3 regions of the Pseudomonas sp. RA_105y_Pfl2_P56 genome follow, and region 2 is predicted to be linked to each of the others. Evidence: predicted binding sites of a transcription regulator. Region 2 holds the regulator's gene; each other region holds the start of a gene.
What was found. Region 2 encodes sigma-54, which starts transcription at its own class of promoters, with help from an activator protein. Its sites were predicted from a motif close to ANTGGCATNNANNTTGCTNT; they were not measured.
Positions count from the first base shown of each region.

Region 1: a site for sigma-54 is predicted at 2,311-2,330, ahead of AACY11_RS03060 (pilin). Genes of this name have one in related genera too.
Region 3: a site for sigma-54 is predicted at 1,772-1,791, ahead of flgB (flagellar basal body rod protein FlgB). Genes of this name have one in related genera too.

Region 1 covers NZ_CAXAPL010000003.1:38,476-42,602, forward strand. The annotation lists gene AACY11_RS03045 (DUF748 domain-containing protein) at 1-693, shown strand, start outside; gene AACY11_RS03050 (DUF2845 domain-containing protein) at 693-989, shown strand; gene AACY11_RS03055 (BON domain-containing protein) at 1,170-1,526, opposite strand; gene AACY11_RS03060 (pilin) at 1,824-2,264, opposite strand; gene pilB (type IV-A pilus assembly ATPase PilB) at 2,491-4,127, shown strand, end outside.
Region 2 covers NZ_CAXAPL010000005.1:28,565-32,691, forward strand. The annotation lists gene lptB (LPS export ABC transporter ATP-binding protein) at 1-589, shown strand, start outside; gene AACY11_RS05185 (RNA polymerase factor sigma-54) at 778-2,271, shown strand; gene hpf (ribosome hibernation-promoting factor, HPF/YfiA family) at 2,345-2,653, shown strand; gene ptsN (PTS IIA-like nitrogen regulatory protein PtsN) at 2,665-3,129, shown strand; gene rapZ (RNase adapter RapZ) at 3,132-3,989, shown strand; gene AACY11_RS05205 (HPr family phosphocarrier protein) at 4,005-4,127, shown strand, end outside.
Region 3 covers NZ_CAXAPL010000025.1:64,482-68,608, forward strand. The annotation lists gene flgE (flagellar hook protein FlgE) at 1-105, opposite strand, end outside; gene flgD (flagellar hook assembly protein FlgD) at 136-861, opposite strand; gene flgC (flagellar basal body rod protein FlgC) at 877-1,320, opposite strand; gene flgB (flagellar basal body rod protein FlgB) at 1,324-1,731, opposite strand; gene cheR (protein-glutamate O-methyltransferase CheR) at 2,013-2,840, opposite strand; gene AACY11_RS17895 (chemotaxis protein CheV) at 2,889-3,821, opposite strand; gene flgA (flagellar basal body P-ring formation chaperone FlgA) at 3,904-4,127, shown strand, end outside.

The DNA of each region.
Region 1 (4,127 bases), on a different contig from region 2:
GACTTGAACAACCCGCAGTTCAGCGTGATGCCGATTGTCTGGCAGACCCTGCGCAACCTGATCGTCAAAGCCGCCGCTGCGCCGTTCAAACTGATCGGCGGGCTGGTCAGCGGCGGTGGTTCGCAAGACCTCGGCACCGTGTCCTTTGCCCCCGGCTCCAGCGAACTGAACAAGGACGCTGAAGCGGCGCTGATCAAGCTGTCACAAGCGCTGAAGGAGCGTCCGGCCCTGCGCCTGGAAATCGAAGGCACCGCCGCGAAAAGCAGCGACGGCCCATTGCTTGCCGAACAGCGTCTGGAGCGTGAATACCAGTACAACTACTACAAGATGCTCCAGCGTCGTGGCGACAAAGTCCCGGCCCAAGCGTCCTTGATCAACGTCCCCGATGGCGAGAAAGGCCCGCTGCTTGAAGGCATCTACCGCACCCGCCTGAAAACCCAGCCACCGGCTCAATGGAAGGATCTGGGCAAGGAAGAGCGCACCGCGAAAATGCGCGAAGGCGTGATCAAGTTCTGGAGCGGCAGCGATGTGTTGCTGCGCCAGTTGGGCCAGGATCGCGCCAGCAGCATCAAGGATTATCTGGTGGACAAGGGCCAGTTGGCGGACGACCGCGTGTACTTCATCGACGCCAACCTTGGCGAGGCACAAAGCGACGGTCGAGTGGTCACGCAAATGCACCTGGATGCCGAATGATGAAGCGACAATGGCTGGCCGCGATGGCCCTGACACTCATTGCCGGAAACACTTGGGCGTCCGATACGCTGCGCTGCGGCAGCCAACTGGTCAGCATCGGTGACCGCGCAAGCGAAGTACTTCACAAGTGCGGTGAGCCGGTCAATCGTGACCTGTTGGGCTACAAGCGCAGCGCCAATCGCCGCGAAGAGTTTCAGGTCGAGGAATGGACTTACGGCCCGAACAACGGCATGTACCAATACCTGCACTTTGAGGGCAACCGCCTGCGCCAGATCAACAGCGAACGCGGGCATTAACCCCAGCCCCCCGCAGTTGTTTTTTGTGGCACCGCGAAATAGAACAGGCCCCGACACAAGTGTCGGGGCCTGTAATGGTCACATCCATGTGACCAGTCGCATGAACTCTAAAGTGGCGACAGACGTATGGCTCGGCCCGTCTGTCGCGCCTTCTCCCGGTCCAGGCGAGAAGCCTTTGCCTTACTCGGCTTTCAGGCCGTCAGCGGACACCGCTTTGACGCCTGTGATTTTCTTGGTGATGCTCACAGCCATTTCTTTTTGAGCATCGGTCACTGCAACAGTGGAGGACAGGGAAACGACGCCTTTGTTGGTTTCAACTTTGATGTCGGTGCCTGGGATGCCTTTTTCGGTCACCAGATCGCTTTTCACTTTGGTAGTGATCCAGGTATCGGAAGTAACTTCTTTAGCCTTGGTCATTTCACCGGCAGCCAGCGTCATGGGTGCCTGAGTAGCCTGGGTGGATTGTGCGAATGCACCGCAGGACATGGTCAGGGTCAGCGCGGTAGCAGCAGCGGCAGTGATAGCGAACTTCTTCATACGAGTAACTCCTGTTTTTCTGGAAAGTCTGCTGGATGTCTTGTCAGCAGGGTTACTGGAGATATTGCGAACGCTGTGCCAACTTTCATGAAGCAATAAAAACGATATGAATCAATAGCTTACAATTAAGGCAAATTTTCGGATTCATGCAAATTGCATGACTTGCGCAATATGCACATGCAAGTTGCGGCTTTTGGAAAAGTTCCTAAGATGCTGAAATTATTGAGGCTTTTATAAAGCGCCGCGCCATGAAAAATGCCCCGCTGTGCGGGGCATTCCGTGACGCCGTTGAACGCCTCAGGCACCGCTGCCCGGGCAACCTTTAGGCGCGTAGTCGGGATTGACCGTGGACGCACAACTCCAAGTGCCAGAGGTACTGCCCGTTGCAGCGCCAGTGCGGGTCAATGTGATGGTTTTACCCAACACGGGCCCTGGCGCGTTCACCAAAGTACAGGTGATGGTGCCAGCGCCTGTGGACGCTGTACCCGAAGCGGCCAGCGTGCAGTTGGAGGTGGTGGCCGTGGCACTGCCGGCGACGTTCGTCAGTGACGGATCAGTACCTTGATTGATGGTGTCTTCAAAAGGGACTTTCAGAGCACTGATTTCCGCCAACCCCGCCGTCACTTTCGACCGTGCCTGATATTTCGAATACTGCGGCAACGCGATGGTCGCCAGAATCCCGATGATCGCCACCACGATCAGCAGTTCGATCAGCGTAAAACCTTGTTGTTTTTTCATAGACACGCTCCATGCATGAGTCGAAATCTCATGATCTGAGAAGGACCGAGCATAGCCCATGCCAATCGCCATAAAGCCCTGCTGACTGGGCGCGAGCAGCGGGCGGCGCGGTTTCCTACAACCTGTAACCGCACTATCTGACACTTTTTGTCACCTGCATGGGCCGTGTTTGGCGCTGTCACTTGACTAGGCTATAAGTCATGAACGGCAAGTGCGCGGAATCCCCATGAATGACATCGCTCTGAGCGGTCTGGCCAAGCAATTGGTGCAGGCCGAACTGCTGACGGAAAAAAGCGCCCAGCAAGCCTGGCAACAGGCCCAGCGCGACAGGCTGTCGCTGGTCACTTATCTGGTACAGAACAAACTGCTGAAAAGCGCTCAGGTGGCCGAGATCGCCTCGGAGCACTTCGGCATGGCGTTCCTTGATCTCAATTGCCTGGACTTGGAAACCCAGCCCAAAGATCTGGTCAGTGAAAAACTGGTGCGCCAGCACCACGCCCTGCCCTTGTGGCGTCGCGGCAACAAACTGTTCGTGGGCATTTGCGACCCGAGCAATCATCAAGCGATCAATGACATCCAGTTCAGCACCGGCCTGAGCACCGAAGCCATTCTGGTGGAGGACGACAAGCTCACCGACGCCATCGAAAAATTCTTCGACACCCACACCTCAGGCCTTGAAGACATGGCCGATGTCGATCTCGACGGTCTCGATGTCGAAGCCATCGACGACAGCAATCAGGACGCCATCGGCGGACTCGATGTCGACGATGCGCCAGTGGTGCGTTTCGTCCACAAAATGCTGCTCGATGCGATCAAGAGCGGCTCTTCCGACTTGCACTTCGAGCCCTACGAGAAAACCTATCGGGTACGGGTACGCACCGACGGCATTCTGCGCGAAGTGGCCAAACCACCCATTCAACTGGCCGGGCGCATCGCCGCACGCCTGAAAGTCATGGCCAGCCTCGATATCTCGGAGCGTCGCAAACCCCAGGACGGGCGAATCAAAATGCGCCTGTCGAAAAGCAAATCGATCGATTTCCGGGTCAACACCCTGCCCACTCTGTGGGGCGAAAAAGTGGTGATCCGGATTCTCGACCCGTCCAGCGCGCAGATCGGGATCGATGCCCTGGGCTATGAGCCAGCGCAAAAAGACCTGTACATGGCCGCGCTCAAACAGCCGCAAGGGATGATTCTGGTCACCGGCCCTACCGGCTCGGGTAAAACCGTATCGCTGTATACCGGCCTGAACATCCTCAACACCGTCGACATCAATATTTCCACCGCCGAAGACCCGGTGGAGATCAACATGGAAGGCATCAATCAGGTCAACGTCAACCCCAAACAAGGGCTCGACTTTGCTCAGGCATTGCGTTCGTTTCTGCGCCAGGACCCGGACGTGATCATGGTCGGCGAGATCCGCGATCTGGAAACCGCCGAAATCGCGATCAAGGCAGCGCAAACCGGCCACCTCGTGTTGTCCACGCTGCACACCAACAGCGCAGCCGAAACCCTGACCCGCCTGCACAACATGGGCATCCCCGGTTTCAACATCGCCACCTCGGTCAGCCTGATCATCGCGCAACGGCTGGCGCGCAAGTTGTGCAGCCACTGCAAGAAACCCATCGAGATCCCGCGCGAAACGCTGATCAAGGAAGGCTTCCCCGAGGAACGCATTGGCAGTTTCACGATCTACGAGCCGGTCGGTTGCGATCATTGCAACGGCGGTTACAAGGGGCGTGTGGGGATTTATGAAGTGGTGAAAAACACACCGGAACTGCAACGGCTGATCATGGCCGAAGGCAACTCGCTGGAAATCGACAGCCAGATGCGCCGTGACGGCTTCGACGACCTGCGCACCTCAGG
Region 2 (4,127 bases):
CTACATGATTGTCGGCCTGGTACAGGCCGATCAGGGCCGCGTGCTGATCGACGATCTGGACGTCAGCCACCAGCCAATGCACGGTCGCGCAAAGGCAGGTATTGGCTATCTACCGCAAGAAGCCTCGATCTTCCGCAAGCTGTCGGTGGCCGACAACATCATGGCCATCCTCGAGACTCGCCAGGAGCTCGACAAGGCCGGCCGTCGCAAGGAGCTGGAAAGCCTGCTGCAGGAATTTCACATCAGCCACATCCGCGACAACCTGGGCATGAGCCTGTCCGGTGGTGAACGCCGCCGAGTTGAAATCGCGCGTGCTCTGGCAACCGCACCGAAATTCATCCTGCTCGACGAACCGTTCGCCGGTGTCGACCCGATCTCGGTCGGCGACATCAAGCAGATCATCCACCACCTCAAGGCCAAGGGCATCGGCGTACTGATCACCGACCACAACGTGCGTGAGACGCTGGATATCTGCGAAACCGCTTACATCGTCAACGACGGCCAGTTGATTGCCGAAGGCGACGCAGAAACCATCCTGGCCAACGATCTGGTCAAGGAAGTGTATCTGGGTCACGAGTTCCGCCTGTAAACGCGACAGCGCCCGGAGAGACGCGCGGGCGCTGTATCGATTCAAGCAGGATTTAATACGCTTTAATTGTTACAACGCTCTAGGCAAACACTTCAGTTTCAGGCATATAATTTGCTTAAGTTTGGCGCTTCGGCGCTCTGTAGTGGATGGCGCATGTGCGCCGGCGAATAAGGTGTTAAGCCCCTGCCATGAAACCATCGCTAGTCTTGAGAATGGGCCAGCAGCTGACGATGACACCGCAGCTGCAACAGGCCATCCGTCTGCTCCAATTGTCGACCCTGGATCTGCAACAGGAAATCCAGGAGGCCCTGGAATCCAATCCGATGCTCGAACGCCAGGAAGAAGGCGACGACTTCGATAACTCGGACCCTCTGGCCGACAACGCCGAGCAAAAGCCCAACACCGAAATTCAGGAACCGTCCTATCAGGAAACCGCTCCGACGGTGGACAATCTGGAAGATGGCGAATGGAGCGAGCGTATCCCCAACGAGCTTCCGGTCGACACGGCCTGGGAGGACGTCTACCAGACCAGTGCCAGCAGCCTGCCCAGCAGCGATGACGACGAATGGGACTTCACCACTCGCACCTCCGCCGGTGAAAGCCTGCAAAGCCACCTGCTGTGGCAGCTCAATCTCGCGCCGATGTCAGACACCGACCGACTGATCGCCGTCACCCTGGTCGACTGCATAAACAACCAGGGTTACCTGGACGAAACCCTCGAAGAAATCCTCGAAGCGTTCGACCCGGAACTGGACATCGAACTGGACGAAATCGAAGCCGTTCTGCACCGCATCCAGCAGTTTGAACCCGCTGGCATCGGCGCCCGCAACCTCGGCGAATGCCTGTTGCTGCAACTGCGCCAGTTGTCGGCGAAGACACCATGGCTGACTGAAGCGAAACGTCTGGTCACCGACTACATCGACTTGCTCGGCAGCCGCGATTACAACCAGTTGATGCGGCGCATGAAGCTCAAGGAAGATGAACTGCGTCAAGTCATCGAACTGGTGCAGAGCCTCAACCCGCGTCCGGGCTCTCAGATCGAATCCACTGAAGCCGAATACGTCGTCCCTGACGTCATTGTGCGCAAGGACAATGAACGCTGGCTGGTCGAACTGAATCAGGAATCAGTGCCCCGCCTGCGGGTCAACGCCCAGTATGCCGGCTTCGTAAGACGCGCCGATACCAGCGCCGACAACACTTTCATGCGCAACCAGTTGCAGGAAGCCCGCTGGTTCATCAAGAGCCTGCAAAGCCGCAACGAAACCCTGATGAAAGTGGCCACCCAGATCGTCGAGCATCAACGCGGCTTTCTGGAATACGGGGACGAAGCCATGAAGCCACTGGTGCTGCATGACATCGCCGAAGCGGTTGGCATGCACGAATCGACGATTTCCCGAGTGACCACGCAGAAGTTCATGCATACCCCGCGCGGTATCTATGAACTGAAATACTTTTTCTCAAGCCACGTCAGCACCTCCGAAGGCGGTGAATGCTCGTCCACGGCGATCCGCGCGATCATCAAAAAACTGGTTGCTGCGGAAAATCAGAAAAAGCCGTTGAGTGACAGCAAGATCGCTGGTTTACTGGAGGCACAAGGCATTCAGGTGGCTCGCCGCACCGTCGCCAAGTACCGCGAGTCCCTCGGGATCGCGCCTTCGAGCGAACGCAAGCGGTTGATGTAAGCCACGTTACAGCGTTCCAGTGGCAGGCTATCCAGCCTGCCGCTTTATGCACTGGCAACGAAGGAGAAGCTGTATGCAAGTCAACATCAGTGGACACCAACTGGAAGTGACCGAACCTCTGCGCACCTACATCAACGAGAAACTCGAACGATTGGAGCGCCATTTCGACAAGATCACCAACGTACAAGTCACGATGTGTGTCGAAAAGCTCAAGCAGAAAATCGAAGCCACCTTGCATATTCCCGGCAGTGAAGTGGTCGCCAACGCGGAACATACCGATATGTACGCCGCGATCGACGCCCTGACCGACAAGCTGGATAAACAACTCAAAAAGCATAAGGAAAAGACCCAGAGCCTGCTCCAGGGCGCTACCGGTCGATAACCCCCCACTCCATGATCCGACTTGAAAATATCCTGACCCCCGGCCGTTCTCTTGTGAACGTGCCGGGCGGCAGTAAAAAGAAAGCCCTCGAACAAATTGCCAACCTGATCGCCCGCGAAGTGCCGGCGCTGGAGATGCAAGATGTCTTCGAGGCCCTGATTGCCCGTGAAAAACTCGGTTCCACCGGTTTTGGCAACGGCATCGCCATTCCTCACTGTCGCCTCAAGGGTTGCATTGAGCCTGTCAGCGCTCTGCTTCACCTCGACGCCCCTATCGATTTCGATGCGATCGACGGCGCCCCCGTTGATCTGTTGTTTGTACTGCTGGTCCCAGAAGCCGCTACCGATGCGCACCTGGAGTTACTGCGTCAAATCGCCAGCATGCTCGACCGCAAGGAAGTACGCGAAAGACTGCGCAGCGCTGCCGGCAGTGAAGCCTTGTACCAAGTGGTACTGGAAGAGCAGAACAGGCATTAATCATGCGCTTGATCATCGTCAGTGGCCGCTCCGGCTCGGGCAAAAGCACCGCACTGAATGTCCTTGAGGACAGCGGTTACTACTGCATCGACAACCTGCCGGCAGGCTTGTTGCCAGAACTGGCTGAACGCGCACTGATACACACCGAATTGGCACAACCGCTGGTGGCCGTGTCGATCGATGCGCGCAACCTGCCGAGCCATCTCTCGCGTTTCCCCGAGTTGCTGGAAGAAGTCCGCAGCCGCCACATCCAGTGCGATGTGCTTTATCTGGACGCCGACGAAGAAACCCTGCTCAAGCGTTTTTCGGAAACCCGTCGGCGTCATCCACTGAGCACTGCCAACCGCTCACTGGCCGAAGCGATCAGCGATGAAACCGCCCTGCTCGGCCCAATCGCCGATCTGGCCGACCTGAAGATCAACACCACCCACCTGAACCTGTACCAGTTGCGCGACACCATCAAGTTGCGCCTGCTCAATCAGCCTGAACCCGGAACAGCATTTCTCGTTGAGTCATTCGGCTTCAAACGCGGCATGCCGGTCGATGCAGACGTGGTGTTCGACGTGCGCTGCCTGCCCAACCCGTACTGGAAGCCAGAGCTGCGCGCGCAATCGGGTCTCGATGCGCCGGTGGCCGAATACCTGGCGGCGCAGCCGGAAGTCGAGGAAATGTTCCAGGACATTTACGCCTACCTGCACAAATGGCTGCCGCGTTTCGCCGCGAGCAATCGCGCCTACGTCACCATTGCCATCGGCTGCACCGGCGGGCATCACCGCTCCGTCTACCTGACCGAACGCCTGGGTCAGGCCCTGCACAAAACCCTGAAGAACGTCCAGGTTCGCCACCGCGACCTCACTTAAAGGATTCACACCGCGATGCCTGCTCTGGAAATCGAAATCATCAACAAACTGGGCTTGCACGCCCGGGCGTCGGCCAAGTTCGTCGGGGTTGCAGGTCAGTATCCGGATTGCACGATCAGAGTAGGCCGCACACCAGAA
Region 3 (4,127 bases), on a different contig from region 2:
GGACGATTTGAAACCGGCGGTTGCAACGTTGGCGATGTTATTGCCGGTCACGTCCAGTTGTTTGTTGGCTGCATAGAGACCGCTAAGGCCGATATTGAAAGACATATTCCACTCCTTTGTGCCGGTTAGTCGGCTCTATATACCAATGGTTTGTACTTTGGACAGGGCGACGGTGCCCTTGCCGGACAGGTTGAGCATCAACTCGCCGCCGGTCTGGCTGATGGTCACACTGTTGACCGTGGCTGGCAGGTAAGTCGCCAAGTCGGTCGCGGTGCCATTGATTGATGCGTTGGCTTTGACGGTATAGGTACCGGCCTTCACCAGATTGCCGTCCTTGTCCTTGCCGTCCCAGGTGAAGCTCGCGCTGCCTGCGGCGCGACTGCCCAGATCGATGGTGCGAACCACCGTGCCGCTGCTGTCGGTAATGCTGACGGTGCCACCGGCAATCGATGACGGAACGGTCGCCGAACCGGTCATGCCCTTGCTCGGGTCGTCCATCTGAACGCTGTTGGTCTGCACGATCACGTTGCGACCGACCAGCGACGACGCCTGCAGTGCCTGCGAGGAGTTGTAGTTGCCGGCCAGCGAGCTGACGGTGCTGTTAAGCGTGGTGATGCCTTCCAGGCTGCTGAACTGCGCCAACTGCGCAACGAACGCGCTGTTGTCCTGCGGGTCGAGCGGGTTCTGGTTTTTCAGCTGGGTGACCAGCAATTGCAGGAACGCGTCCTTGCCCAGTGCCTGGCCGCCGGTGGCGCTGTTGGTAGCCGAAGCAATGCCACCGGTGGTCGAACTGGTCTTTTTCGACGAGTTCGCCAGGATGTCATTCATGCTCAAGCTGCTGGTGGTATCGGAAACACTCATGGCCGTCGCCCCTTATTACTGACCGAGGGTCAGCACCTTCTGCATCATGGTTTTGGCGGTGTTCATCATTTCGGCGTTGGTCTGGAACGAACGGCTCGCGGAAATCATGTCAGCCATTTCTTCCACCACGTTGACGTTCGGGTAGTAGACGTAGCCCTTGGCGTCGGCGGCCGGATGGTTCGGCTCGTAGCGCGCTTCAAGGTTGCTCTGGTCTTCGACCACACCGAGCACCTGCACGCCTTGACCGGCGGCATCCTGGCTCTGGAACAGCGAGTTGCTGCCGCTGTTCTGGCCACCCTGGAACATGGTGGCGAACACCGGGTGACGGGCGCGGTAGGTCTGGTCGATGCTCGACGAGACGGTTTCGGCGTTGGCGATGTTCGAAGCCACGGTGTTCAGACGCGTGGTTTGTGCGCTCATGCCGCTGCCGGCAATGTTGAAAACGCTGGACAGGGACATGGATTACTCTCCGCGCAGGGCTGACACCAGCCCTTTGAATTTGCTGTTGAGCAGAGTGAAGCTGGCCTGGAAGCCGACCGCGTTTTGCGCGTAGTTCGACTGCTCAAGCTGAGCATCTACGGTGTTCTGGTCTATCGAAGGCTGCATCGGCGTGCGATACATCAGCGACTCGTCGCCATTGCCCAGGCCTTCAGCTTCGATGTGACGGCTGTTAGTCATGTTCAGGGCGATGGTGCCGTTGGCGTTCTTCTGGGTCTGTGCTTCAAGCACTTTGGAGAAGTCCAGATCCCGAGCCTTGTAGTTCGGGGTATCGGCGTTGGCGATGTTGTTGGCCAGCACTTCGGCACGCTGAGCGCGGAAGCCCAATGCCTTTTCGTGAATGCCGAGCGCTTTATCGAAGCTGATGCTCATGTCGGGAACCTTCGGGTGACCGGTTTTTCGTAACTGAGCTTTAGCAAGCGCCGTGCCAACGCGAGAAACCCCCGAAAACCGCACCTTTGCGGGGATCAGGCAAAGCGGCAATGCCAGAAAAGCGGCAAACGACTTCCGCTGGCTGCCGCTTTTCTGCCGCTTGCCCTCCCCTCCCACCCACACCACAGCTCCACTGTGGGAGCGGCGACCTCGTAGAAACGCCAGGCACAAAAAAACGGGAGCCCCTGCGGACTCCCGTTTTTGTGTTGCCGATTTGCAGATTACTTGGCCTTGTAAATGATCCCCGGGCTGCACTGGACCATCTGGTAATGATCCGGCAAACCGTTCAGCGCTTCGGAAGCGCCAAGGAACAGATAACCACCCGGTTTCAGCGTGCTGTGAATGCGCAACAGAATGTCTTTCTTCACTTCAGCAGAGAAGTAGATCAACACGTTGCGGCAGAACACGATGTCGAACTTGCCCAGGCTGGCGTAACTGTCGAGCAAATTGAACGAGCGAAACTCCACCCGGTTCTTGATCGGTGCCTTGATGACCCAGCGCCCAGGTCCTTTCGGATCGAAAAAACGCTGCAGACGATCGGGGGACAAACCGCGACCGATTGCAAGGCTGTCGTACTCGCCAGTCTTGCAGTTGTTCAGCATGCTACCCGAGAGATCGGTGGCAACGATCTGCACGCCCATCTTCAACTGGCCAAGGTTGACGCGCTCGAACTCATCGATAGACATCGAGAGCGAGTACGGTTCCTGACCCGACGAGCAGGCTGCCGACCAGATCCGCAGACGCTGGTTGGGACTGGCCTTGATGGCTTCGGGCAGCACCTTGTTCTTCAAGACTTCAAACGGATAGGTGTCACGAAACCACAGGGTTTCGTTGGTTGTCATGGCATCGACGACCTGCTCGCGCAAACCACTGCGCGGCTGGGTCTGGATGCGCTGAACCAGCTCACCCAGGGACTTGATACCTTGCTGCTCCATCAGTTTGTTGAGACGGCTCGAGACCAGGTACTGCTTGTTTTCACCGAGCAAAATGCCACAGGCTTTTTCCAGGAAGACCCGGAACTGTTCGAAATCCAAATTACCCGTAGACAAATTGATGCCGCCTCTTAAATCGTGTTGACCGCCAGGGACAAAAGGTCCCTAGCTGATATCTGCTGCTTTGATCCGGTCGACTACCCGGGATGCCAGGTCATCAGGGCGGAACTTGGCCAAAAAGTCATCGGCACCGACTTTCTTGACCATCGCCTGATTGAATACCCCCGACAACGAAGTATGCAGGATGATATGAAGCTTTTGCATGCGAGCGTCGCCGCGGATTTCGGCCGTCAGGGTGTACCCGTCCATCTCCGGCATCTCGATGTCGGAAATCATCATCAGGAACTCTTCTTCCGGCTTCTTGCCCTCGTCGACCAGCTTGCGCAGGTAATCCAGCGCCTGCTTGCCGTCGTTCAACGCCACGACTTCAACGCCGATCGTCTGCAGGCAACGCGTGACCTGCTTGCGCGCCACCGACGAGTCATCGACCGTCAGCACCCGCAGCGACAACGCCTTGGTCTGCGTCTCGACATCGACAACACCGACCGAAATCGCTTCCGGCGTCGGTGCAACTTCCGCCAGCACCTTTTCGACGTCGATGATTTCGACTAACTGATTGTCCACCCGAGTCACAGCGGTCAGGTAATGATCGCGCCCGGTGCCCTTGGGCGGTGGATGGATCTCCTCCCAGTTCATGTTGACGATGCGCTCCACCGAGCGAACCAGGAAACCCTGGGTCTTGGTGTTGTACTCCGTGATGATCACGAACGGATTTTTCTTGTCTTTCAATGCCCCGGAACCGGTCGCCATTGCCAGATCAAGGATCGGAATGGTCGCCCCCCGAATATTCGCCACCCCGCACACGACAGGACTGGACTTGGGCATCAGCGTCAGTTGCGGGCATTGCAGCACTTCCCGAACCTTGAACACGTTGATCCCGTAGAGCTGCTGACCGTCGAGACGGAACAACAACAGCTCCAGGCGATTCTGCCCTACCAGTTGCGTGCGCTGGTTCACCGAATCCATTACACCAGCCATGCCCAGACTCCTACACCAACGCCAAGTGTTGTTGCGACGCACATTCATTGCTAAACGGCACGGCGCTTGCTTTTTAACTCGTATGAACGCTCAAACGACATTTTTCCGACGCCTGACATCTCCCCTTCGCAGAGGGCTTTGCGCGATGTCCGCCGTTTGCCTCTTTTTCGCCGGCAGCCCTGCCATTGCTGATGCGGTTACCTTGCCTGACATGCTTATCGGCGTCACTCAGGGCTTTCTTGAGTTCACCGTAGAAGACTATCTGGCTACCAGTCAAACAGAAGGCCGCTACGAAATCGAAGTCAA